Regions from separate parts of the Caballeronia sp. AZ10_KS36 genome, predicted to be linked through region 2. Evidence: riboswitches for the same ligand, from Rfam matches in the RefSeq annotation. Region 2 holds a riboswitch; each other region holds the start of a gene.
The links. Region 2 has a riboswitch for cobalamin ahead of NCR35_RS04455 (TonB-dependent receptor domain-containing protein). Riboswitches for the same ligand answer to the same signal wherever they lie in the genome.

Region 1: another riboswitch for cobalamin. It lies ahead of NCR35_RS16965 (cobalamin biosynthesis protein); the one in region 2 lies ahead of NCR35_RS04455 (TonB-dependent receptor domain-containing protein).
Region 3: another riboswitch for cobalamin. It lies ahead of NCR35_RS16990 (CbtB domain-containing protein); the one in region 2 lies ahead of NCR35_RS04455 (TonB-dependent receptor domain-containing protein).
Region 4: another riboswitch for cobalamin. It lies ahead of cobG (precorrin-3B synthase); the one in region 2 lies ahead of NCR35_RS04455 (TonB-dependent receptor domain-containing protein).

What each region holds. Positions count from the first base shown of each region.
Region 1 is NZ_JALQDQ010000025.1:333,261-338,660, forward strand. Features, by position in the region: gene cobN (cobaltochelatase subunit CobN) at 1-1,831, opposite strand, end outside; gene cobW (cobalamin biosynthesis protein CobW) at 1,836-2,915, opposite strand; cobalamin riboswitch at 3,053-3,299, opposite strand; cobalamin riboswitch at 3,352-3,600, shown strand; gene NCR35_RS16965 (cobalamin biosynthesis protein) at 3,687-4,046, shown strand; gene cobO (cob(I)yrinic acid a,c-diamide adenosyltransferase) at 4,055-4,657, shown strand; gene NCR35_RS16975 (cobyrinic acid a,c-diamide synthase CobB) at 4,662-5,400, shown strand, end outside.
Region 2 is NZ_JALQDQ010000004.1:68,900-74,299, forward strand. Features, by position in the region: gene NCR35_RS04430 (SIMPL domain-containing protein) at 1-654, opposite strand, end outside; gene NCR35_RS04435 (EVE domain-containing protein) at 734-1,192, opposite strand; RNA gene ssrS (6S RNA) at 1,284-1,466, opposite strand; gene NCR35_RS04445 (cell division protein ZapA) at 1,585-1,899, opposite strand; gene NCR35_RS04450 (ATPase) at 1,896-2,285, opposite strand; cobalamin riboswitch at 2,525-2,819, shown strand; gene NCR35_RS04455 (TonB-dependent receptor domain-containing protein) at 2,905-4,776, shown strand; gene NCR35_RS04460 (FecCD family ABC transporter permease) at 4,812-5,400, shown strand, end outside.
Region 3 is NZ_JALQDQ010000025.1:338,944-344,343, forward strand. Features, by position in the region: gene NCR35_RS16975 (cobyrinic acid a,c-diamide synthase CobB) at 1-277, shown strand, start outside; gene NCR35_RS16980 (DUF1289 domain-containing protein) at 274-504, shown strand; gene NCR35_RS16985 (CbtA family protein) at 501-1,274, opposite strand; gene NCR35_RS16990 (CbtB domain-containing protein) at 1,284-1,520, opposite strand; cobalamin riboswitch at 1,552-1,674, opposite strand; gene NCR35_RS16995 (histidine phosphatase family protein) at 1,702-2,277, shown strand; gene NCR35_RS17000 (DUF1428 domain-containing protein) at 2,350-2,721, shown strand; gene hmuQ (heme-degrading protein HmuQ) at 2,761-3,075, shown strand; gene NCR35_RS17010 (hypothetical protein) at 3,190-3,507, opposite strand; gene lhpI (bifunctional Delta(1)-pyrroline-2-carboxylate/Delta(1)-piperideine-2-carboxylate reductase) at 3,590-4,531, opposite strand; gene ppk2 (polyphosphate kinase 2) at 4,756-5,400, shown strand, end outside.
Region 4 is NZ_JALQDQ010000025.1:321,693-327,092, reverse strand. Features, by position in the region: gene NCR35_RS16930 (precorrin-8X methylmutase) at 1-438, opposite strand, end outside; gene cobG (precorrin-3B synthase) at 431-1,645, opposite strand; cobalamin riboswitch at 1,788-1,975, opposite strand; gene cbiE (precorrin-6y C5,15-methyltransferase (decarboxylating) subunit CbiE) at 2,060-3,268, shown strand; gene NCR35_RS16915 (cobalt-precorrin-5B (C(1))-methyltransferase) at 3,287-4,384, shown strand; gene NCR35_RS16910 (cobalt-precorrin-6A reductase) at 4,381-5,109, shown strand; gene cobM (precorrin-4 C(11)-methyltransferase) at 5,111-5,400, shown strand, end outside.

The DNA.
Region 1 (5,400 bases), on a different contig from region 2:
GCATCAGATGATCGATGATGACCGCTTGCGCCCGCCGCTTCGCCTGACTGCCCTCGCCCGGATCGTTGACGATGAAAGGATAAAGATGCGGCATCGGCCCGAGAATCAGATCGGGCCAGCACGATGCCGACAGCGCGACGCTCTTGCCCGGCAGCCATTCCAGATTGCCGTGCTTGCCGACATGCACGAGCGCATCCGCGTTAAAGCGCATGCGCAGCCAGAAGTAGAACGCGAGATACGAATGCGGCGGAACGAGTTCGGCATCGTGGTAGCTCGCATAGTCGTTGCGTTCGCGCGACCGCGACGGTTGAATGCCGACGAACACTTCGCCGCAGCGATAGCCCGCGATCATGAAGCGCCCGCGCCTCAATGTCGGATCGTCTTCCGGTGCGCCCCACGTCTTTTCCAGCGCGGCGCGTGCATCTGCGGGCAACGCGCGATAAGCGTCGAGATAGTCGTCGAGCGAGAGGCTTTGCAACGCCGGCCGCATGTCGCGAACCACGGGATCGTTCGTCACGCCTTGCGTCAATGCGGCGATAAGCGCGTCGCCGTTCTCCGGCAATTCGCCCACGCGATAGCCTTCGCGTGCGAGCGTCGACAGGATGCCGACCGCGGATGCCGGCGTATCGAGCCCCACGCCGTTGCCGATGCGCCCTTCGCTCGCCGGATAGTTGGCGAGCACGAGCGCGATGCGCTTCTCGTGGTTGGGCGTATGCCGCAGCTTGCACCAGCGGCGGCTCAACTCCGCGACGAAGCGCACGCGTTCGGCATCGGCCTGATAACGCACCACGTCAACTTGCGTCTGCGCGCAGTGATACGCGAGTCCCTTGAAGCTGACCGCGCGCGTGATGATGCGGCCATCGACCTCGGGCAGCGCGACATGCATCGCTACATCGCGCGAATTGAGGCCGTGGTTGTCCTTTTCCCAGTCTTCGCGATTGCCGCCGCTCAATATCACTTGCAGCACGGGCGCATCGCCCGCGATGTCGAAGTCTTCGCTTTCGCCGATCACGCTGGCTGCGAACGCAGTCGTGTTCAATACGAGCGATGCGCGATGCTCCATGCATAAACGCGCGATCACTTCGCGGCTCACGCTTTCCTTCAGCGAAGCGATCGCAATCGGCAGCGGATTCAGCCCTTCCTTTTCGAGGGCTTCGATGAGCGCATCGAATACAGCGGTGTTGCCCGCTTGCAGATGCGCGCGATAAAACAGAATCGCGACGACGGGCGCGCCGTCGGTCCAGCGCGCGCGCCAGTCGTCGATTGCGGCGATGTCGTGCTCGGGATGATAGATGGCTACGGCAGGCAGCGGACGCGGCGCTTGCGGCGCGCGGCCGAAGCCGAATGCGTGATAACCGACTGCGCGCAAAAATTCTTCGGCATTGCCTGCGCCGCCTTCGCGCAGATAGCGCGACAACTCCCGGCAGAACGCGGCATCCGCGGTACTCTTGCTGATCAGGTTCGGGTCTTCGGTGAGATCGCCCGAGAACATGGCAAGCATCTGCTTCTCGCGCTCGGCGAGCGCCACGATTCGCTCGATGCCATAAGGCCAGTACGATTCACCGCCGAGATGATCGAGGATGACGACGCGCGCATGACGCAATACATCGTCGACATAGAAATCGACCGATGCGGGCTGGCGCAGAAACGATTGATTCGCGAGCCGCACTTCGGGAAAGCCCGGCTCAAGACGCGGAAACACGCTTGCAAGCAGCGCGAGCGTGGTATCGGCCGAACTCAGTACGACGATCGGTGCGCGCGTCTGCTCGATACGCATGACGCCTGCCGCGTCATCGACAAAACCTCCCGGCGTCGTGCGTAACAAATGCATTGCGTCAGGCCTGCGCGAGCGCGTTCGCCAGCGCCGCGTTCAACGCTGTTTGCAGGGTTTGACGATCGAGGTCTTCTCCGATCAGCACGAAGCGGCTCGCGGCTTCCCCTTCGTTCCAGCGCCGGTCGAAATAGCTGTCGAAGCGCCGGCCCACGCCTTGCACCACGAGACGCATGCCCGCGCCCGGCAGCGCGGCGAATCCTTTCACGCGATAGATCGTGTGGCTCTCCACAAGCGCCTGCAACGCGGCAATGGCCTGTTCGCGTGATTCGACTTGTGCTTCGACTACGACCGAATCGAATTCGTCATGGTGATGATCCACGTGGCCTTCGTCGTCGGCAGAACCGTGATGATCGTGGCGAAGATGAATGCTGTCCTCGGACGCGGACTGCAGACCGAGCAGCGCATGCAGATCCAGCTTGCCCATTTGCGCGGGCACGACCTTCACTTGCGGCGGAATCTCGGGCCGCACCAGCGCTTCCACGCGGCGCAGTGCGTCGACGTCCATGAGGTCCGTCTTGTTGACGATCACGAGATCAGCCGAGGACAGTTGATCTTCGAATAGCTCGTGCAGCGGCGATTCGTGATCGAGATTCGGGTCGGCCTTGCGTTGCGCATCGACCGCTGCGGGATTCGCGGCGAACTGTCCGCTTGCGGCGGCAGGACCGTCGACCACCGTGATGACGGCATCCACCGTGAACGCATTCTTGATCGACGGCCAGTTGAATGCCTGCACGAGCGGCTTCGGCAACGCGAGGCCCGAGGTCTCGATCAACACATGGTCGATGCGCTCGCGGCGTTCGAGCAACTGCTCCATCACCGGATAAAACTCTTCCTGCACCGTGCAACACAGGCACCCGTTAGCGAGTTCATAGAGATTGCGCTCCGAGGACCCGGCTTCGTCGTCGCAACCGATGCCGCAACCCTTCAGGATTTCCCCGTCTATACCGAGTTCGCCGAACTCATTCACGATGACAGCAAGGCGCAAGCCCTGCGCATTCGACATGATGTGGCGCATCAAGGTGGTCTTGCCGCTGCCGAGAAAGCCGGTCACGACCGTGACGGGTATCTTGCGGGTTTGCATCGTCGCTCCGTGGCTCGTGTATGCATGCGTCGTGCATGCGTCGTGCGTGCGTCGCGCGAGCAAGGTATCGCCGGCGAGATCTGCGGGAAAAAGCGCACGACTGATGGATCATGGGACATGCCGCATCCCCGCGGCGTGGGCCCTGCGAAGTTCTGGCCGGTATCCGGGCTTGGGACCTCGTCGCGCAGCCTTCCTGCCGTGCACCGACAGTGGCTTCGTGCGCAACGCGCGATATCCTAATAGCGATACCGCCGGTCTCTTACCGTTGCGGGGGCAGCGCAGGTTGGCGCGTCCGTTCGCATAATGGACGATGCGCTTCCTGCTTCCCGTTTAACTGCGTGCGAAAGAAGCTCGCACGCGGGCACCAGAACTGCGTGAAGTCTAGGCTCCCCGCGAGGGAGCGTCAAGGAATCCGGCGCTGAAACCGGTGCATGTGGTATCGTTGGCGCGCGACTGGTGCTCGCGCGTTCACACGAAACGCGCAGTTAAACGGGAAACAGAAAGCGGCGTCTTCACATGCATGCAAGCGCTCGCCAACCTGTGCTGTCCCCGCAACGGTACGCGACCGGCGGTATCGGCTCGCACGATATCGCGCATGGCGCAAACGGCCACTGCCCGTTCACGGTGGGAAGGCTGCGCGATGAAGGCCGCAAGCCCGGATACCGGCCATCGCTGGGGACGAAGCGCATCTCGCTGTCATGATGCCTTCGCCGAACGCCGCCATCCGCGAGGGACGCATGGGCGGCGCAAGCATTTCCGTCCATTCGTTCGATGATACTTCCTTGCGGGAGCCTGCGCCATCTTGCCGTCGGCATCGGCTGCAAACGCGGCGTAAGCGCCGATGCGATAGAAGCGGCCGTCCTTCGTGCGCTTCAAGCAGCGGAACTCACGTTCGCGCACATCGCGGTGGTCGCGAGCATCGACATCAAACACGACGAAGCCGGCTTGCGTGTCTTCTGCGAGCGTCATGCGCTGCCATTGCGTTTCTATCGCGCAGACCAGCTCGCGCACATGCCCGCCGACGGTGTATGCGAGCCTAGCGCGCTGCTCGCGAGCGAGGGCGGAGAGCTTGTTGTGCCGAAGATGATCGACGGTCATGTGACCGTCGCCATAGCAACGAAGAAAGCCTGAAAGAGCCCATGAAAACCGATACGGAATCACATCTGCGCGTGACGCAGCGTCGCAAGGAAGGCCACGAAAAGAAGCAGGCCGCCGCCGATCACGAGAAGGGTCTCTTGATCGTCAACACAGGCAATGGCAAGGGCAAGACGACGGCGGCATTCGGCATGGCCGTGCGCGTGCTCGGGCACGGCATGAAGCTCGGCGTCGTTCAGTTCATCAAAGGCGCGCTGCATACGTCAGAGCGCGATTTCCTGAGCGCGGTCGCCAATTGCGATTTCGTGACGATGGGCGACGGCTATACCTGGAACACGCAAAACCGCGAGGCCGACATGGCGACCGCGCGCAAAGGCTGGAACGAAGCGCGGCGCATGATCGAAAGCGGCGAATATCAGATGGTCGTGCTCGACGAGCTCAACACCGTGCTCAAGTACGAGTACTTGCCGCTCGACGAAGTGCTCGATGTGTTGAAGGCGCGTCCTGCGATGCTGCATGTGGTCGTGACGGGCCGTCATGCGCCGGATGCGCTCGTCGAACTGGCGGACCTCGTCACGGAAATGCGGCTCGTGAAGCATCCGTATCGCGAGCAGGGCGTCAAGGCTCAACGTGGCGTCGAGTACTGAGCTCATGCCGTCCTGCCCCGCACTCTTCATCGGCGCGAGCGCGTCGCATCAAGGCAAGACCACGGTGACGGCCGCGCTGGCGCGTCATCATGCGCGGCGTGGCCTGCGCGTGCGCGTATTCAAGACCGGCCCCGATTTTCTCGATCCGATGATCCTGGAACGCGCATGCGGATCGCCCGTCTATTCGCTGCATCTGTCGATGGTCGGTCTCGACGCATGCCGCGCATTGCTCGCAGAGGCCGCGCGCGAAGCCGATCTGATTCTGATCGAAGGCGTCATGGGTCTCTTCGACGGCACGCCGAGCAGCGCCGACCTCGCCGCCGCGTTCAATGTGCCGGTGCTCGCCGTGATCGGCGCACATGGCATGGCGCAGACCTTCGGCGCAGTGGCGTTCGGACTGGCGCGTTATCGCGCAGACGTGCCGTTCCATGGCGTGCTCGCCAATCGCGTTGCATCGGCGCGGCATGCGCAGATGTTGGCCGAAGCCATTCCGGATGGGCTGCGCTATTGCGGGCATCTGTCGAATACAGAGGACATCGCACTGCCCGAGCGTCATCTCGGCTTGACGCAAGCGCAAGAAGTGGCGGGACTGGATGCGCGTCTGGATCGCGCCGCCGATGCCATTGCCGCTACCGCGCTCGCGGACCTCCCGCCGCCTGTGCACTTCGAGGACGCGAAGCCCGAAGCGCCGCCGCGTTTGCTCGACGGTTTGCATATCGCCGTGGCACGCGATGCCGCGTTTT
Region 2 (5,400 bases):
CGCGGCCATCTTGGCGTCGGCGCCCACGGCGCGCGACTGCATCATCATCACCGGGCGAGGCGCCGCGCCGCTATGTCCGACGTTCACCTCGCGAATCGAATAGCTGCTGTAGCCGAACGCCTGCGAAGCGGCTTGCGCCTGCTTGCGGAACGAATCGATAGCCTGCGTCGAGAGCTTCTGCTCCGCGGCGCGCTGCGCTTCCGGCGACAGCGAGAACGTGACGTTGCCGACCTGCATCGACGAACTCATCTTGCCCGCGAGCTTCGAGGCCGCCGCGAAGTCGTGCGATTCGAGCACGACCTCCGTGCGCCCGCGCCATGCGGAAATCTTGCCGTCGCGGTCGGTCGACGGATACACGGTGAACGAGCCGCTCTTCGCGGTGACGCCATCCACACCCTTCGCTTCACGCAGTGCGGCTTCGGCGCGCTGATTGAGCGTCGCGGTGAGCGATGACGGATCGGCGGCCTCCTGCTCGTAAAAGAGCGTGATGGTGACGACATCCTGCGGCACTTGCGCGCTCGCCTGCGCCGAAAGCGAGAGCACGCCCGCGGGCTGCGGATTGGCGATGACCGTCTGCGCGGCGGCCGAGGCGGAATAGGCGAGAGTGGCGCTCGACATCGCGAGGGCGAGGGCGGCGGCGGTTTTCTTGTTCATCATCGAAGGGCTCCAACGCAAGGCGTCGCGTGATTCGCGACCGCACTTAGGCGTCCGCCTCCAGCCCTTAGTTCCTGCTCTAGACGAGGCGTTCGGTAATAAAGCGCCACTCGTCCTCGGTGACAGGCGTGATCGACAGACGGTTGCCGCGCGCGAGCACTTGCATGCCGGCGAGTTCCGCGTGCTCGCGAAGCTCGGCGAGCGCAATGAGCCGCGTCTTCTTCACGAAGCTCACATCCACGAGCATCCAGCGCGGCGTGTCCTGCTTGGATTTGGGATCGTAGTAGGCGCTTTCGGGATCGAACTGCGTGGGATCGGGATACGCCGTCGAGCAGACCTTCGCGATTCCCGCGATACCCGGCTCGGGGCAGCTCGAATGGTAGAAGAGCACGCCGTCGCCGATCTGCATCTGGTCGCGCATGAAGTTGCGCGCCTGATAGTTGCGCACGCCGGTCCACGGCAGCGTCTTCTTGGGCGCGTGCGCGAGATGATCGATGCTCGCTTCGTCCGGTTCGGACTTCATCAGCCAGTAGCGCATGATTTCGGCGTGAAGGAGTGTGCGTGCGGTTTTGGGCGATGCAAATGAAAACGGCACCGGTAAGAACCGATGCCGTTCGTGCTTCGTAAATAAGGTCCCCGCCTCAGCCGCTAGGCCGGCATCCTGAACCTGGGTTCAAGATTGGTCGCGGTAAGCAACACTTCGGGTACATCAGACAGAGTGACGCGCGCGCCCGTGCTGCAACGTTCCGCAACCGTGCCAATGTAGCATTGGTTCAAGGAATATATGACCTTGGCGTACCAGGCAGGGAGACCTCACTGTACACCAAACGTTTGGTCCTTGCAGCCCTTGCCTGCGTTTCTCGCGGTATCTTTTTTTGATGGATATCGCGACGCTGATTAGATCAGCGCATGAGCGTCAGCGCGCTTCGCTCAGTGCGCCTCATATTGCGCAATGACCGCGCCGAGCTGCTCGTTCATCGAATGCATGGTGCGGCGGATTTCCTCGGCCGGGAACGCTTCGCCGTGGCGCACGCTTTCCTGCAGCTTGAGCAATTCGGACGCCAGGGAAAGCGCGGCCATTACCGCGATGCGGTCCGTGCCGCGCACGCTGCTTGCGTTGCGGACCTTGTTCATTTCGGCATCGACGCGGGCCACGGCTTCGCGCAGCGCGGCTTCGGTTTCCGGCGAGCACGCGAGGCGATACTGCTGGCCGAGAATGGATACTTCGATCTGCGTGGTCGTCATGCCTTCTCTCCTTGATGATGCTCGCCGTGCACTTCTTCCGCGTGCGCATGTTCGTGCTGCGCTTCGCGCGACGCGCTGGCTTCGGCGTTCAGAAGATCGAGCTGATTGTCGCTCTCGGCATGATGCGCTTTGCCGCGCGGCAGCTTTTCGAGGATCGCGTTGAGGCGCACTTGCGCGTCGTCGATCTTCGCGGACAGCGAATCGCGTTCGCCTTGCAGCGCGTCGCGCTCCTGGCGAACCTGCGCGAGTTCGGCCTGAACGCTGGCGTAATCGGCGCGCAGCTGTTCCATTTGTGCTTCGAGCGCGAGACGCGCCTGATTGTGGCGCTCGCTGATCTTGATCAGCCGGCCGATGTTCCCTGACAGTGATTCGAGTTCGTTGAGCATGTGCTGCGTCCTCTAAAGACCTGGCATTTTAGCGCGGTTCAAAGGCGCTTCCGATAATTGTCTCGTTTCGAGACGTAACAACACGCGATCTTGCGCGCATCGCCGCGTATTCATGTGTGGAATGGCCGCGCGTGACGCACCCGGATGCGCGGCTGACGACGCTCGCTCGTCGCTTGCTCGTCGCTCGGACCTCGCGATGAGGCGCCCCGCGCCTTCTTGACGGCCCTTATGCGCGCTCCTACACTTGCCGCACTTTTGGTGCTCGCGCCGCCTTTCTTGCGGCGCAGTCAAACGGGAAACAGGAAGCGTCGTCTCGCCTCGCGCGGCTCGCCAACCTGTGCTGCCCCCGCAACGGTAAGCGACCGCAACGCAAGTTGCAAGTCGTCCCACGCGCGTTTCTTCTCGTTGCTCCGTGGTCGTTTGTCATCGGAGACGCGACTGCAAGAAACGTGTCGGCGCCACTGCGCTTCGAAGCGCGGGAAGGCGGGACGATGCGTCGCCAGCCCGGATACCGGCCAATCGTCCAGCGCGCCGATGCTTTGCAATACGGCGCGTGCGTCGCGCACAGACCTCGCGGGGAGCGGGGCACGCGCCAGTCTCCAACGGGAACGCTTCACACATGGTCTTGCCTTCGTCCGGCCTCATTCGTCGCGCGGCGCGCGTCGTGATGTGCGCCGCCGCGAGTGCGCCGCTTGCACAGGCCGCGCACGCCGATTCCGATTCTCCGTCGCAGACACTCGCGCCCGTCGTCGTCACGGCGACGCGCAGCGCGCAACCGCTCGCCGATTCCATCCCGCAGGCGACGCTCTTCGACGCGCAAGACATCGCCGACAGCAATGCGGACGATGTGCTCGGACTCATCGCGCTCGCGCCCGGCGTGCAGATCACGCGCAACGGCGGGCCGGGCGCGACCTCGGGCGTCTTCATACGCGGCGCGTCCTCGACGCAATCGCTCGTGCTGATCGACGGCGTGCGCGTCGAATCCGTGTCTCTGGGCGCGGCGCAGTTGTCGCAATTGATGCTCGATCAGACCGGCCGCGTCGAAGTGGTCAACGGCAATGTGTCGGCGCTGTATGGATCGAACGCGATCGGCGGCGTCGTGCAGATTTTCACGAAGGAGGGCGAAGCACATCCGCCGCGCTTTCACTTCGAAGCCGAATACGGCAGCTATCACACGCAGCGCCAGTCGGCGGGCGTCGACGGCGCGCTCGATACCGATGGCCGCACGACGTTTAGCCTGAACGTGTCGCGCGAAAAGACCGACGGCTTCTCGTCGATCGATCCCGCGCTCGCGCCCGGCGCGAATCCGAACGCGAACGGTTATCTGAACGAAAGCGTCGCCGCGACGCTGCGCCACAAGTTCAGCGACAAGTGGGACGCAGGCGTGCGCTTCCTGCAATCGAACGGCGTGAACAGCTTCGACGATCCCTACGGCGTGCCGACCGATCTCAACGAATCGCATGATCGCGTGCGTTCGGCGTCGGTGTTCGCGAACGGCAAGCTCACCGACAACTGGACGACGCACTTCACCGTCGCGCAGGGGCAAGACCGCGCGAACATCGAGCACAACGGCGTCTATACGAGCCGCTTCGACTCGGAGAATCATCAGTATCTGTGGCAGAACGACTTCCGGCTCACCGAGGCGCACAAGCTCGTGTTCGGCTACGAGCATCTCGACCAGTCGCTCGATTCGGACCAGTTCAGCGCGCCCGACCGGCATGTGAACTCGGTGTTCGCGGGCTATGTCGGCCGCTTCGGTCCGAGCGAAGTGCAGGCCAACGTGCGCCGCGACCAGTATTCCGACTTCGGCGGCGCGAACAGCTACTATCTGGGCTACGCGTACAACTTCGATTCCCACTGGCGCGCGAGCGCGAGCTACGCGGCGTCGTTTCGCGCGCCGAGCTTCGACGATCTCTACTATCCGTTCAGCGGCAATCCGTCGATACAGCCGGAGCGCAGCCATTCGGCCGAGGCCGCGTTGCAGTACGCATCGGACAAGATCGGCGTGGTGCGTGTGACGGCGTTCGAGACGCGCTATTCGAATCTGATCGACTACGTGGGCGATAGCAGCGGCTTCTATACCGCGCAGAACGTGGGGCGCGCGAAGGTGCAGGGCGTCGAGGGATCGTGGGCGGGGCACGTGGGCGCAACCGACGTGCGCGCGAGCGTGACGTTCCAGAATCCCGTCGACGAGACGAATCACGAAGAGTTGACGCGTCGCGCGCGGCGCTTCGCGTCGCTGTCGGCGCATCGGTCGATCGGGCGCTGGCGCGTGGGCGGCGAGTGGATCGTGAGCGGCGCGCGCAGCGATTACGATTCGACGCTCGCGGGCTACGGCGTCGTCAATCTTTCGGCTCGGTACGACATCACGAAGTCGTGGTACGTGAATGCGCGCATCGACAACCTGTTCGACCGCAACTATGAACTGGCTTACTCGTACAACACGCCGCGTCGCGGCGCTTACGTCACGATCGGCTGGCATCCGTCGTGAGCCACGCCGCTGATGCGCGCCGTCCGATGAAGGCGATGCACGCAGGCCGCGCCGCCGCGATTTGGCTCGCGCTCGCGGCGGCGGCCCTTGGCGTGCTGGCGGCGTCGCTCGCGCTCGGAAGCGTGGCGCTGCCGCCGACGCGCGCCATCGCCGCGCTGCTGCACGCGCACGCGGCCACGCCCGATATCGCCGATGAAATCGTGCTGAACCTGCGATTGCCGCGCGCGCTCGCGGGCTTCGCATCGGGCGCGCTGCTCGCGCTCGCCGGTGCGCTGCTGCAAGTGCTGCTGCGCAATCCGCTCGCTGAACCGTACGTGCTCGGCGTGTCCGGCGGCGCGGCGGCGTTCGCGCTTTCCGCGATGCTCGCGTCGATGCCGTGGTGGGGAGTGGATCTCGCCGCGTGCGCGGGCGCGCTCGCATCCATCGTTCTGGTGCTCGGACTTGCGCGCGCGCACGTGTGGCACGGCGAACAGGACGCCTCGCCACGGCTCTTGCTCACGGGCGTCGTCGTCGCGGCGGGCTGGGGCGCGCTCATCACGCTGATACTCAGCGTGGCGCCCGAGAACCGGCTGCGCGGCATGATCTTCTGGCTGACCGGCGACCTCAACGGCGCATCGACGCCGT
Region 3 (5,400 bases), on a different contig from region 2:
CGGTCTTCTCCCGGGCAACGCCTTCATGCAGCGCCGCCTCGCGCGTCTTGCAATGCAAAGGCTCGATACCGCGCACGGCGCGCTCACCGGTCACACGTTCCATTACTCCACGCTCGACACACCCATGCAGCCGCATCTGACCTCGAAGCATGCAACCACAGGCGCCGAAGGCGAAGCCCTCTATCGCCACGGTCCGATCACGGCCACGTATATGCACGCGTATTGGCCATCGAATCCGGCCGCCGCCGCGGCGCTCTTTCGCGGCGAATCGCTATGACGATCGTCGACCTCGCCTTCACTATTGCGCGCGCGAAGTCGCAAGAGCCGGTTGGTTCGCCGTGCACGGGCGTATGCAAGCTCGATCCCGCGCATGGTCTGTGCGCGGGATGCTTCCGGAGCCGCGAAGAGATCAAGTCGTTCCGCTCGATGGACGATGCGGCGAAACTCGCGCTACTGGATGAATTGCCCGCAAGGCAAGCAGCGTTATCGCGAGAAAACGCTTAGACGGTCGCCACTTTCCGCAATGCGGGCCGCTCGAGTTCGCGAGCAGCGAGCGCGCCGAACACGAGCCCGAGCGTCGTCCAGATGATGACCTGAACACCGATGGCCGCGACGCGAAAGTTCCAGAGCAACGACGCCGAGAAGCCTGCCGGCACTTCTTCGATACGCGGCAGCGCGAACTGCACGAGCAGCATCGACGCGATGTAGAAAGCGCCTGCAATCATCGTTGCGTTCCACTCGCCCCGCCGCACGCGCAGCCGCCTTTGCAGCGCGACGGCGATCACCGCTGCCGCGATCGAGATGGCCAACATGCCGAAGAACAATGCGGTGCGCGGACCGATCGTCGCCGCGTTGCCGACCGAAGGCGGGTTCGGTGGATACTTGAGGAACGGCACGACCGCCACGCTCAAGAAGCCGAACATCGCCAGCAACGCCGATGTGCCGCGCGCACGCAATGCGCCGAGCCGCCCATAAGCAAGCGCAAAGACGAGCGAGAAAATGCCGCCGAGCGCAGTGCCGAATACCGCGACGCCGGTAAAGAGGCCGACACCGGCCTGCGTGTCCCGGCTCACCAGTTCTTCGTCGCCGTCGCCGCCTTCGTGATCGTGTGAATGAGTCGTGGCTTCGTGATGGTCATGTCCATGCGCATGTTCTCCTTCGAACGCGATGGCCTGTGCAACGAACGGCTCACCGACCAGCTTCGCAAAACCGAAGCCGAGCACGCCCGCGACGAGACCCGCGATCATGCCGCGTATCAACAAACTGCGAATCATGACGCGCCCTTAGTGGCAGGGAAAGCCGAGCAGGTGCCGGCCGTCATGCACGAATTCGTGAACGACCATGCCGGAGAAGATGGACGTCGCGCCCTGCTCCGCACCGACGAAATAAATGGCGATCAAAAGGATCAGGCCGATGAACACGGCCCAAGGCAAGACTTCACGTACCGGAATAGGCACCGGCGCATCGAGGGCGGGCGAAACAGGAGCGGCGGCATAGACCGGCGCGTGAGCGACATTCATTGATTTTCTCCGAGGGAAAAGCGCGTCCCAATAGACGAAAGAGCTTGCAGCGGGGTCTGACTCGCGGACCGTCGTTTTCACGAAAGCCGCTTACAGTGGCGCGACCGTGCCGGGCTTGCACCGGCTTCCTCACACTGCAAGCTTGCCATTCTAGGACGATTGCGGGCAAAGTAAAGCAACGATGCGCCCATTGCCTCAATCATTGAACGTCACGCTTCTCTGCCACGCCGCCACGCACGCGATGAAAACCGCCCGCTTTCCGACGGGCGACGAGCCGCCTGCATGCGATGAACGCGCGGCTCTTGCGCAGCGCTTCGCACGCTTCGACGGCCGCGTGATTGCAAGTCCCGCGGCCGCTGCGCGCGCGACTGCCGCATGCATAGCAAGCACCGTCGAAACGAACGACGCATTCAACGATATCGACTACGGCCGCTGGCGCGGGCATGCGATACGCGCCATCGCCGAAAAAGAGCCTGAAGGCATGAGCGCATGGCTTTCGAATGTCGCCGCGCGGCCGCACGGCGGCGAGAGTATTGCCATGCTTTCCGAACGCATTGCGAGCGCGCTTGCAACTCTTGTGCGTGACGATGCCCGCATCGAACGCTGCCTGATCGTCACGCATGCCATCGTCATCAAAGCCGCATTGGCGCATGTGCGAGGCGACCCGCTCGAATCCATCTTTGCGATGGACTTCGCGCCCCTGTCGTCCATATCGCTCGACTATGACCGACGGTGCGGCGTCTGGACCGTGGCCTGAACTTCGTCGTGCGGCTCAAGCTCCAATGCAATTGACGGCATGACGCTGTCGATATGGCTCAAGGAGGCTCACATGGCGCACTATGTGGATGGATTCGTCGTACCTGTTCCCACCGACAAGATCGACGCGTATCGCGTCATGGCCGAGCAGGCAGGCAAGATCTGGCTTGAGCATGGCGCACTGCAATTCGTCGAAAGCATTGCCGACGACGTCAAGCCAGGGGAAGTCACTTCATTTCCGCAGAGCGTGCAATTGAGAGAAGGTGAAACGATTGCATTCTCGTGGATACTGTATGAATCCCGCGAGCAGCGCGACGCAGTCAACGCCAAGGTCATGAACGACCCGCGCCTGAAGGCGATGATGGAGCAAGGCGAGCCGCCGTTCGACGCGAAGCGCATGTTCTTCGGCGGATTTGCGACGATAGTCGAACTGGCGCGCCCTTAAACCTTCGTTTGTTGACTCACCACAAAGGAAAGTATCGACATGTATATCGCCATGAATCGCTTCAAGATCGTGCCCGGCGCAGAAGCGGACTTCGAGCGCCTATGGACGAGCCGCGACACGCATCTCAGGGATGTCCCCGGCTTCGTCGAATTTCATTTGCTAAAGGGCCCGGCCAAGGACGATCACGTCCTTTATTCGAGCCACACGATCTGGGCGAATCGGGCGGCGTTCGAAGACTGGACGCGGTCCGACGCCTTTCGCGCCGCGCATCGCAACGCAGGCGGCGAGACGCGCCAGCTCTATCTCGGGCACCCTGAATTCGAAGGCTTCGAAGTCATTCAGACCGTCAAGTAGCACGTTTCTTTTACACGTTGATGAAAGAATGTGCTTAAAGAGCGTCCGCTATGACCGCTTGGGCGCTTCGATTTGGGCGCTTCGATTTGGGCGCTTCGATTTGGGCGCTTCGAATCAGGCCTTGGCTCCGCGCGCCATGCGCTGCAAAGTGGACGAGTCGATGGCGGCGGCGCAAATGCGCACCGCCTCTTTGAGTGTGCGCGGCCGTCCAGCACCGAATTCGCTTTCCAGCATGGCGACGGCGCGCACGCGCTCCTCGTTGCCCAACTGCTCGCCGGTCGCCATCTCGAGGACGGAGATGAAATAAGCGGCGGGCGGCGCGGCGCGCCCTTGGGCCGAAGGCGCCGGTGCCCGCGAAACCGCGAGGTCGTTGGTATCGGCGGTTCGGTATGCCGGCCATGCTGCCCGGTCGGTGTCGATTCGACTGTTCATTGGTCTGTTCATTCGCTGGAGTGCTTGAGCGCCGTCGCGCAATCGTCATCGAGCAAACTTACAGCAAAGGTTGTTCCACCTGTCACGCGGCTTGGCTCTGGTCCGACAAGACCACCCTCGCGACACGGCAGGCTGCGAGGTCCCACGCCGCGCATCCGACCGACTTGAACACCACCGGAATGTCGGGTCTTTCGTGCGATGCAAGCGCCGTCGCGAGCGGCCGCACCGTGTTCCAGTCGATTCCGGCGAGGATGAAATCGCCCGCTTCGTGACGCGCGCCTGCGAGATCGTCGACGAACAAGGCGCTGGCATGAATCGTCGAGGCGGCGATTTCAGCGGCATCGGCGGTGAAAGCGCCTACGCCTATCACGAGTCGCGCCGCGCTGGCCGCAAGCGAATACACCGGCGTCTTGCTGGTCGTCGTGGTGATCACCACGTCGATAGAGTCCGGTATCGCCGGACCTTCGAGCGGGACCAGGTTCGGCGAAAGCTCGGCGTGGTCCGCGCAGAAAACACTCGCGCGCCCCGCACGCGAGCCGAGAATGTAGAGGCGCGCTTCCGGATACAGGCTCGCAAGCGCTTCCACATGCGACGCCGCCTGCTTTCCGGTGCCAATCACGAGCACTTCGCGCGGAACATCGGCGGCCAGCGCGCGTATCGCGAGCATGGAGACTGCGGCCGTTCGGCGACCGGTGACCGTGGGACCGTCGAGCATGAACTGGGGCACGCCTGTCGTGGCGTCGAAAGCGGTGACCTGACCGTGAATCGTCGGCAGGCCGCGTGCGCCATTGCCCGGGCACACGTTCACGAGCTTGTGCATCGCGATATCGGCGGCCGTTGCGGGCATCGAGAGCATCACTCCGCCGTGCGCGAGCGGGACCACCATCCGCTCGGGACTCGCTATGCGGCCGGCTGCATAATCGAGCATGGTCGCGGCGAGCGTATCCGCCAAGCGGTCGTAAGGCAGAAGGCGTGCGGTTTGCGTCGCGTCGAAAAAGGGAATTGCGCCAGCTGTGTCGATCATCGTGCGGTTCGCCTCTGGAATGGGTGTGCCATCGTGATGCCATCAAACGCTCGACCATTCTAAGGGCCGCGCTGCTCGTGTCATAAAGCGCGCGGCTTCATACAATGAATGACGCGGAAGGCGGTGTCACACGACTGCCATGCGGGAACGTCACCATCGGGCGTTCAGCGCCGGCCGAACACTGCGCCCAAGAAGCAGGCCACAGCACGCACATGGAGCATTCAATGACCACGACGGACAAGCAGCGCCGCTTTCACGCTGACCTGATCGACAGCTACGACGAAGAGTTCGAGATGGAGATCGACGATCGCTTCCTCGATGGCGAAGCGGCGTTCTCGGACGAAGAGCGGCAGCTTCGCAAGACTTATTTCCGCGAGTTGTTCCGGCTACAGGGCGAATTGGTGAAGCTACAGGACTGGGTGGTCCATACCGGTCACCGGCTTGTCGTGATCTTCGAGGGGCGCGATGCCGCCGGCAAGGGCGGCGCGATCAAACGCATCACGCAGCGGCTCAATCCGCGTGTCTGCCGCGTCGCCGCCCTCCCCGCGCCCAACAATCGCGAGCGCACGCAATGGTACTTTCAGCGATATGTCTCGCACTTGCCGGCGGGCGGCGAGATCGTGCTGTTCGACCGAAGCTGGTACAACCGCGCGGGCGTCGAGCGCGTGATGCACTTCTGCACCGACGAAGAGTATGAGGAATTCTTTCGCTCGGTGCCGGAGTTCGAGAAGATGCTCGTGCGTAGCGGCATCCAGATCATCAAGTACTGGTTCTCGATCACCGACGACGAACAGGAAGTGCGCTTTCAGGCGCGAATCGAAGATCCGCTCAAGCAGTGGAAGCTGAGTCCGATGGACCTGGAGAGCCGC
Region 4 (5,400 bases), on a different contig from region 2:
CATGTCGAGCAGATGAAAGAGCGCGGTGGGAGCGTTGCCTATCGCGACGACCGCGCCTTGCAGATGCGGCCGCCAGAGTTCGAGCGCAGCAGCAGAACGCGTGTTGCGCATCGCGCGGGCGCGCTCGGGAACGGACGGATCGCCGAGCGTGCAGATGATGCGGTTATCGGCCGGAAGACGCGCCTCGGTAATGCCGTGCGCGACCATGCGGGCATCGCAGAGTATCGGCGCGCCGGCTGCGAGGGCCGTGCGGCCCGCGTCGCCTGCGCCGGGAGAGAAGCGCAGATCGTCGACGATATCCACCATGCCGCACGCGTGAATCAGCCGCACGGCGAGCTTTTCGAGGTCGCGCGGAATGGCGCTCAGGTTCGCTTCGGCGCGGATCGTCGCGAACGACTGGCGATAAATCTCGGCGCCGTCGCGGATATAGTCAAGCATCGGCATGGCTCCGGGCGAGCCACGCGGCCGCCTCTTCGATGGATACGTTCGGTGCGACGAGGCGCGCGTCGACATGCAAGTCATAGCGTCCGGTCGACACCGCGATCATTGTGTTCACGACGGGATGCGCGGCGGCGCACGAGCGTTCGCAGCCGCTTATATGCACATCGTCGTGCACAGGCAGCAGCGCGGCGAGGCGGTGCGTATCAGCTTTGGTATCGGCGCGACTCTTCGCGCAGCCCGGCGAACCGGCGCACGCGATAAGACGCGCAAGCGGATGGTCTGCGCGCGTGATGAGGCCGAGCGCGTTAATGCGGTCGAGCACGTGTTCCGTATCTCGCGGCATCACGTCAGGCATGAGCACGCCTTGCCAAGGCGTCATCAAGAGCCGGCCTTGCGCGTATGTCGAAGCAAGATCGGCGAGCGCGGCGAGCGTGGCGGCGTCGAGCCGTCCCAGTTGCGTCTGCGCACCGATATACCCGTTCGCGCTGTCCGGCATCGGATGCGCGCCGAAGCGCAGCGCGTCGTTGGCAGGGGCGCGACGCCAGGCAGTGTCGATAGGATCGAACGAAAGCATCGCGAGAAAGCGCGTCACGCCGATTCGCGCGAGCAACTCACGCATGCGATGTTCGTCGTTCGAAGCGAGCGCAACGAACGCGCGCAGCGCCGCGATCACGAAGTCCACGACCTGTCCGCGCGCGATGCTGCCGAGCGCGGGTGAGTCGCTATCACTATGCGGGATCGAACCAGCGAAGCCGAACGCGTAGCGCGTGCCGTCGTCGAGCGCGGAAAGCCAGAGATCGTGCGGATGATCGAGCATCGCGAGGCGTTCGCCGCCGTCGAGTTGCAGCGCGAACTTCGGCGACAACGCGTGCAGCGCGGCATCGCCCTGCATCGCGGTGACGATGGCGGCGGCGAGGCCGCGCGTGGCGTCGTTCGCGAGCGGACTCAGCATCACGTTGCGCAAGTCGTCGCCGCCTTCAGTGTGCGGGCCGAGCCCCGCGTTCAGCGCGATATCGACGAGTTCCGCGTGGGCATCGGCGCGAATGCCGCGCAGTTGCAGATTCGCGCGATTGGTCAGCTCGATGACGCCCGAGCCGCACTTAACGGCCGCGTGCGCGACGGCATGCGCCGCGTGCGCGCGGAGTTCGCCGCCTGCAAGGCGCAGGCGCGCGAGCCCGCCGTCGCGCGCCTGCACGATGCGCATGAGGCCGGGACAAGCCGATGGCCGCGGTGTCGGAAAAGAAGCGTTCAAAAGCGTGACCGGTGCGATTCTCGCTTCGGGCGATGCCACCGGTACACCCCGCCCGGACGGCGTCGCGCGAATATTGCGTGCAAAGCGTGTATAGCGTGGAAAGCGTGAGTCGGCAGGTCTCTTGGCTGGCAGGTCTGCGCCCGCGCCGGCCTTCCCGGTATAAACCAGTGGCAGTGGAGCGCGGACTCGCTGCGTACAATTGCGGGGGCAGCCACAGTTTCGCTGTGTTCCCTGTTAGGCCCGCGGGTTGAACCGTTGGGCACCGACGTACCGATGTATTATGCCCGCTTTTATCGACCATCAGCACGCTTCGTGCCGGGTATCGTCGCATGAAGCGCGTCGCGAACCGCAAGGAGGGCACGTCTCATGTCGAGCTGGCTGACCGTGATAGGCATCGGCGAGGACGGCTGGCAGGGCCTCAGCCGCGCGGCGCGACGCGCGCTCGTCGAGGCCGGCGCGATACACGGCGGCGAGCGTCATCTCGCGCTCTTGCCTGCGCGTATAGCCGCGCGCCGCGTGCCGTGGCCGAGCCCGTTTTCTCTCGATGCCGTGCTCGCCGAGCGCACGCGCGGCACGCCTGTGTGCGTGCTCGCGAGCGGTGACCCGATGTTCTTCGGCGTCGGCGCGACGCTCGCTCGCGAGCTTGCCGTCGACGAGATGCGCGTGATTCCCGCGCCTTCGTCGCTGTCGCTCGCCGCTGCGCGTTTGCACTGGGCGTTGCAGGACGCGCGCTGCGTGTCGCTTGTCGGGCGGCCCGTTGCCTCGCTGCTTGCGCATGTGTTTCGCGGCGAGCGCCTGCTGGTCCTGAGCGCGGACGGCGCGACGCCCGCTGCGATCGCTTCGCTCTTGACGGCGCATGGATTCGGCCCGAGCCGCATGACGGTCTTCGAGCATCTCGGCGGCGCGAACGAACGCCGTATCGACGAGCGCGCGGACGACTGGCGCGAGCCGTTCGTGGCGTCGCTCAATCTCGTGGCCATCGAATGCCGCACGCATGCGGGCCATGCCGGTCCGCCGCTCACACCCGGCCTGCCCGACGACGCCTATCGTCACGACGGCCAGTTGACCAAGCGCGATGTGCGTGCCGTCACGCTCGCGCGCCTCGCGCCGCAGCCGCGCGAACTGCTGTGGGACGTGGGCGCGGGCTGCGGGTCGATCGGCATCGAATGGATGCGCGCGCATGTGTCCTGCCGTGCCATTGCCATCGAAGCGAACGAGGGCCGGCAGCGTCTGATCGAACATAACCGCGATGCGCTCGGCGTGCCCGCGCTTCAGCTCGTCAAGGGCGAGGCGCCCGCCGCGCTCGCGGGCCTTCCCGCGCCCGACGTCGTGTTCATCGGCGGCGGCGTGACCGTGCCGGGCGTGCTCGATACGTGCTGGTCGCGGCTGCGTCAGGGCGGGCGGCTGATCGCGAACGCGGTCACGCTGCAAAGCGAAGCCGCGCTCGTCGACTGGCGCGCGCGGCATGGCGGTGAACTCGTGCGCATCGGCGTGGCGCATGCGGAGCCGCTCGGCGGCTTCGATACCTGGCGGCAAGCGTTGCCCATCACGCTGCTCTGCGCGAGCAAGCCTTGACCGCATTCGACGCTCATCATGCGTGACGAGACACCGGAACAACCCGCGCCGCTCAGAAGCGGCTACACGACCGGAAGCTGCGCGACCGCGACGAGCCTCGCAGCCGCGCGTCTGTTGCTAACCGGGCAGGCGAGCGATCGCGCGGAGATCGTGTTGCCCAAGGGCCAGCGCGTCACGATGAAGCTCGAGTTCTGCCGCCTGGTCGACGGCATGCGCGATGCAGCGGAAGCGGGCGTCATCAAGGATGCAGGCGACGATCCTGACGTGACGCACGGCGCGCTCGTGTTTGCGCGCGTGCGTCTCTCGGCGGATACGGGCGTGCGCTTTCACGCCGGGCCGGGCGTGGGCACGGTGACGCGGGCGGGCCTGGCGCTCGCCATCGGCGAGCCGGCCATCAATCCCGTGCCGCGCAGGATGATGACCGAGCATCTTCTCGCGCTCGCGCCACTCGCGGACTATGCGGGCGGCTTCGATGTGACGATAGGCGTCGAGCATGGCGAAGCGCTCGCGCAAAAGACGATGAACCCGCGGCTCGGCATCGTGGGCGGTTTGTCGATACTCGGCACCACGGGCATCGTCCGGCCGTTTTCGTGTTCGGCGTATATCGCCTCGATTCATCAGGGCATCGACGTGGCGCGCGCGAACGGCGTGCGGCATATCGCGGCCTGCACCGGCAATCAGAGCGAAGACGCGATGCGCGCGCGCTACGGCTTGCCGGATATCGCGTTGATCGAAATGGGCGACTTCGCGGGCGCGGTGCTCAAGCATCTGCGTCGCGCGCCGGTCGAGAAGCTCAGTCTGTGCGGCGGCTTCGGCAAACTCAGCAAGCTCGCGGCGGGACACATGGATCTGCATAGCCGCAGCTCCAGCATCGACTTGCCGTTGTTGGCGTGCTGGGCTGCGGAGGCGGGCGCGAGCGCGGCGCTTCAGTCGGCCATTCGCGCGGCGAATACGAGTCAGGAAGCGCTGAAGCTCGCGCGCGCCGAAGGCATCGCGCTGGGCGACCTCGTCTGCGCGCGCGCCCGCGACGTGGCGCTCGATACCGTGCCGAGCGGCGTGATCGTCGAGGCCTTTGCAATCGACAGGCAAGGCGTGATCGTCGGGAGCGCCGCATGACGCGCGCGCTGCTGTTGGGCGGAACGGGCGACGCGCTCTCCATCGCGCGAAACATGGGCGCGCCGCATGTCTACAGTCTCGCGGGACTCGCTCGCGTGCCGACGGATCTCGCCTGTGCCGTGCGCGTGGGCGGCTTCGGCGGCGTGGCGGGTCTCGTCGATTATCTGCATGCTGAGCGGATCACGCTCGTCATCGACGCCACCCATCCATATGCCGCGCAAATGAGCCGCCATGCGCGCGAAGCCTGTACGCTGGCGCATGTGCCGCTCTGGGCCGTGCGCCGGGCCGCATGGCAGCCGCAGCCCGGCGACGACTGGCGCGATGCGGCTGACTGGCGCGGCATCGTCGAACGCATCGCGCCGTTTCGCCGGCCGCTGTTCACGCTCGGACGCGAGCCGCTCAAGCATCTCGACGAGATCCCCGCGTCGCAGCACTGGACCATTCGCTGTCTCGGGGCGCACGAAGGGACGGCGCGCGCCAGCATCCTCGATGCGCGCGGTCCGTTCGATATCGACGGCGAGCGCGCATTGTTCGACGCCGCGCGCATCGATGTCGTCATCAGCAAGAACAGCGGCGGCAGGGCGACCGAGGCGAAGCTCGCGGTGGCGCGTGAACGGCACTTACCCGTGGTGATGCTCGCGCGGCCTACGCTGCCCGAAGCAGACCGCGAATTCGACGACCCCGCGAGCGCGCTTGATGCGCTGCTCGCTCTCGACTCTCACTGACATGACGGTCTATTTCATCGGCGCGGGACCGGGCGATCCGGAACTCATCACCGTCAAGGGGCAAAGGCTGATTCGCGCGTGCCCCGTGATTCTGTATGCGGGATCGCTCGTGCCGGAAGGCGTGCTCGAAGGGCATCGCGCGCATCGCGTCGTGAATACGGCGGAACTCGATCTGGATGCCATCGTCGCGTTGTTGCAGCAAGCGCACGCGAACGGCGAGGATGTCGCGCGCGTGCATTCGGGCGATCCGTCGCTGTACGGCGCGATCGGCGAGCAGATTCGTCGCATAGA